One region of the Methylobacterium sp. E-016 genome, then DNA from elsewhere that is predicted to be linked to it. Evidence: riboswitches for the same ligand, from Rfam matches in the RefSeq annotation. Region 1 holds a riboswitch; the other holds the start of a gene.
The links. A riboswitch is a leader RNA that binds a small molecule or an ion and turns the genes downstream of it on or off. The one in region 1 is predicted to bind cobalamin.

Region 1 (2,198 bases):
GTGTTGAGGTGCGTGGCGACCCGCAAATGCCAGTCGGTGTTGAAGGCGTGCTCCAGCCGCACCTGCAGCAGCGCGCTCTCGGACACGGAATCGTCGCCCGGCTCGCCGAAGAAGCGTGAGCGCGGGACGAGGCCGAGGCGGTTGGTCACCGCGACGGTGCCGCGGTCGAAGGTCTGGCGGTTGCGCAGGTACTGCGCCTCGAACGTGATCTTGGTGTCGGGGGTGACCTGCCAGCTCACCACCGGCGCCAGGAGCACCCGGTCGCCGTCGACGAAATCTCGAAAGCTGTCCTGGCGGGCGAGCGCGCCGTTGAAGCGATAGAGCACGCTGCCGTCCTCGCTCAGCGCACCGCCGGCATCGACCGTGGTGCGGGCGGTGCCGAAGCTGCCGAACAGCGTGCCCATCTCGACGAAGGGTCGCGCTACGGGCTGCTTGGTGAGGATGTTGACGGTGCCCCCCGGATCGCTGCGTCCGTAGAGGGCTCCGGCCGGGCCCTTCAGGACCTCGATGGACTGGACGTTCTGGGTGTCGGGGGCGCCGTTGTAGCCGCGGGCGATGTTGAAGCCGTTCTGGAAGATGTCCTGGGTTGCGAAGCCGCGCACCGAGTACAGGGCGAGGTTCTGGGCGCCGAAGTCGTTCTGTTTGCCGACCCCGGGCACGTAGTCGAGGGCGCGCTCGACCCGGGTCGCGGCGGTGTCGACCAGAACCTCCCGGGGCACCACGTCGACCTGCTGCGGCAGGTCGCGACGCGGCGTCACCGTCTTGGTGCCGCTGTAGAGGTCCGGCACCCGGTAGGTCGGCGTGGCGGTGAGGGTCCCCTCGACCGAGAGCGCGTCGAGCACCACGGCGGTCTCCTCAGAGCGCGCCCCCTGGGCTGCGACGGCGGTGGGGATCGCGCAGGACAAGGCCAGCACGGACATCAGCGGGATGGACGGTGAACGGGACACGTTGATGGGCCTCGGGCGACGGCAGTGGCACGTCACCGCGAACGAGGCCGAACCACGCGCAACGCGCATGCTTCCGCACCCGCCGGGGCACCCCGCCCAGCGTGTCTCGCGTGTGACCACGACTGACGGCAGGTCTCCTGGCTCGCGGGTCACTGCCCTTCACCGTCTTCCCGAGCGAGGCCGCTCAGTGACGTCGGTGGCGAAGGGCTCGCCGCTTACAGTTGCGGGGGCAGCCACGGCGTTGGGGCTACCCCCGCACCGCGTTCCCTTTTGATCCTCCGGGGAGGAACCGTCACGGCCGAGCTAACATGCCGACGCCCATGCCCGTCAACGGACCAGGTGCAATGCACGAAGGGTTATGCCCTGCCGGCAACACTCGGGAGGATGGATCGCGCACTCCGTCCGTCAGCTCAGCACCTCGACCTGCTCCGGCGGCAAGCTACGCCACCAAGCGTCCGGGGATTGGAAAACCTCGTAGGTGAACCGGAGGACCTCATCCGGCTGGCGATGCGACGGGTCCACGCGACTACGCTCCGCGTTGCGGGACTTCAGGACCTCCCACGGCACATCGAACACTTTCCACTCTACGGTAAGCCCGTGTCGGGCGATGATCCGGAGCTCACGCTCGAACACGGGTCTGGTGAGATGTGTGTCCGCCATCACAACGCTGAAGCCGTTTGTCAGGGCGGCATCCAGGGCTGCTTCCTTGACCCGATGCAGGAGTTCTCGGGCCGCATCGTCATGTGAGCCCTGCCTGAGTTCCCAGTAGACCTGCCGGTGTGGCGGCCAGAGTGTTTGCCGAAAGTCGTCGAGGGTGAGGTGGACCCAGCCGTCGAGAGGGTCGAAGCGGCGGGCGTAGGTCGTCTTCCCTGCGCCCGGGCAGCCGATCAGGCCGACCACCCTCTGGGGCGCCCCCGGACGATTCCTGCCGGGCACCGTCCGGGTCACGGTCAGGCCGTCGCCTCCGCATCCTCGTCGTCGCTCGCCGAGCCCTCGATGATCTCGCCGCGCAGGTAACGAGCCTGGGCCTCGGCGACCCGGCGTGCGCCCTGGGCGTGGCGGGTCGACACCGTGCCGCCGGGCGCCTCGGGCCCGCCGCGCTTGATCGCCACGAGTTCCGGATCACCCCAATGGTCGAGCATCGCCTGGAACGCTTCGTAGCGGTCGGTATCGAAGGCGATGCGGTCGCCCATCATGTCCTTGTAGGGATGGGCTGGGTGCAGGCCGGCGCAGGGGACCCAGCCCGCCGGG
Region 2 (2,198 bases), on a different contig from region 1:
CGGGATGCGCCCGTCGACCAGCGGCGTGCCCCAGTAGCGCGCCGGCTCCTGATAGCCGAGGTCGTGGCTCAGGGTGAAGGCGAGGTCGGGCGTGGCCTGGAGCAGGATCGCGCCCGAGACCGCGAGGTTGCGGAAGTCGCCGTCCGGGCTGATCCAGCCGCCGGCGCGGTTGCCGCTGACGTTAAGGCGATAGGCCACCGCGTCGCCGATCGGGCCGCCGGAATCGAGGGCGAGCCGCGCGATGCCGTCCGATCCGACGCCGGCCCGCACCACGTTGATGGGCGTGAAGGTCGGCTTCTTCGTCACCACGTTGATGACGCCGCCGATCGCCCCGTCGCCGTAGAGCACGGAGGCCGGCCCGCGCAGCACCTCGATGCGCTCGACGTTCCAGGTGTCGAACGGGAAAGTCACCGTGTTGGCGCCGACGAACAGCCGCGTGCCGTCGTAGAGCTGCTGGATCGAGTTCGGCCCCGAGAACCCGCGGCTGGTGAAGGCGCCGTTGCCGTTGCCCGGCGAGGCGATGGTGGTGAAGCCGGTGGCGTTCTGCGTCACGGCGTCCGCGATCGTGTCCTGGCCGCGCAGCCGCGCGGTCTCGCCGGAGATGACGTCGACGCTGCCGGGGGTCTCCAGCGGCGTGAGGCCGAGGCGGCTCGCGCCGCGGTCGGGCGTGCGCAGGTTGAGGCCGACCGGCGCGGTGCGGCTCAAGCCGACGCCGTCGCCCGCGACCGTGAGGGTGTCGAGCACGACGCTCGCCGATTCGCCGGCGACCGGCTGGGCGCCGGCCTCTCGCGGCGGAGCGAGGATGACGAGCGCCGTGCCGGCGAGGAGCGGGCAGCGCATCGCGCGCCCGAGGGAACGAGCGGTTTGCAGAAGAACGAGCATGGATCGGATTCGGCTCTATCGGCGCGACGCGACGGCCTGCCCGACCCTCGATCTACATCGAATGTAACAATGTTACAATTAGGCGATCGGCCGAACGCGGCTCGGCCGCCGGCGCACGGATGCCGGGCGGCTTCCTGTGCGTCGTTCGGCGCGGGTCTCGCGGTCGGCAAGGGCATGGAAGGGACGTGCGGACGCGTGTGGTGGCACGTCACCGCGAACGAGGCCGCCCCGTATGCGCCGCGCGGGCCCATGCGTCTCGACACCCGTCGAGGCACCCCGCCCGACGCGTTTCGCGTGTGACCACGACTGACGGCAGGTCTCCTGGCTCGCGGGTCGCTGCCCCTCATCGTCTTCCCAGGCGCCGTGACCCAGTGACGTGTTGATGGAGGCTCGCCGCTTACAGTTGCGGGGGCAGCCGCGGCATCGGAAAGGCTCCTCGGAGCCTCGTCCTCACCGCGTTCCCTTTTGATCCCCGAGGGGAACCGTCCCCGCCAAGTGGCTTCCGCGGTCCCGAAGAGTCAACGGCCGGAATCACGCTCCTGTGAAGTGTGACCCGGCGGCGACAGCGACGGCGCGCACGGTGGCGTTAGGTCGAGACATGCGATCCGTCCTGCGCCGACGCCTCGACGACGACGCTCGGCGGCAAGGTTCCTCCGGCGCCGCCGAGGACGGAGCCGAGGTCGCCCGGCAGGGCGGTCTCCGCGGTCAGCTCCGCCGGCTCGCCGCCGGCCGCGTGCTCGTCCGCCACCAGGGCGACCGCGCCCGGTGCGATCAGGCCGAGGCCCGCTGCGTGCCGGGCGATGGCGGTGCTGTCTGCGGCGATGACGAGGTGGCTGCCGGCGGCCGCGACGACCTGCGCCAGCGCCTCGATCTCGCGGACGCGGTCGGCGTCCCGCGACACGTTGCGGATGTAGACCGCCTTCACCCGGCCCGGATGGTCGGCGACGATCCGGCCGTAGACCTCCGGATCGTGCTGCCCGCTGTCGCCGATCAGCACGAAGGGCAGGTCGCGATACAGCGACAGCATGTGGACGATCAGGGCGCGCTTGTGATCTTCCGCCCGGCGGGGGAGGGGGTGCTTCCACGACAGGCCCCATTCGCGCAGGAACAGGATCGGGCCCACCGGGATGCCCTGGATCGTGAAGAACTCCGACAGCATCTCGTACAGGCCCCACGGCGCGCGCGAGACGTAGAGCATCGGGTTGGTCTCGATGCCGTCCGGGCCGACGTAGAGGGCCCGGTAGAGCGCGGCGACGCCGGGGAAGGCGACGCGGTTCTCGGCATCCTCCACGAACAGCCGCCACAGCATCTTGGCC

Region 2: linked by a shared signal. The riboswitch ahead of MKK68_RS14775 (TonB-dependent receptor) and the one ahead of MKK68_RS03675 (TonB-dependent siderophore receptor) in region 1 are both predicted to bind cobalamin.

What each region holds. Positions count from the first base shown of each region.
Region 1 covers NZ_JAKSYF010000048.1:2,545-4,742, forward strand. Annotated here, with positions in the region: gene MKK68_RS03675 (TonB-dependent siderophore receptor) at 1-920, opposite strand, end outside; cobalamin riboswitch at 1,057-1,256, opposite strand; gene MKK68_RS03680 (AAA family ATPase) at 1,353-1,847, opposite strand; gene MKK68_RS03685 (DUF6925 family protein) at 1,898-2,198, opposite strand, start outside.
Region 2 covers NZ_JAKSYF010000115.1:93,399-95,596, forward strand. Annotated here, with positions in the region: partial or broken gene MKK68_RS14775 (TonB-dependent receptor) at 1-840, opposite strand, end outside; cobalamin riboswitch at 1,176-1,384, opposite strand; gene MKK68_RS14780 (App1 family protein) at 1,469-2,198, opposite strand, start outside.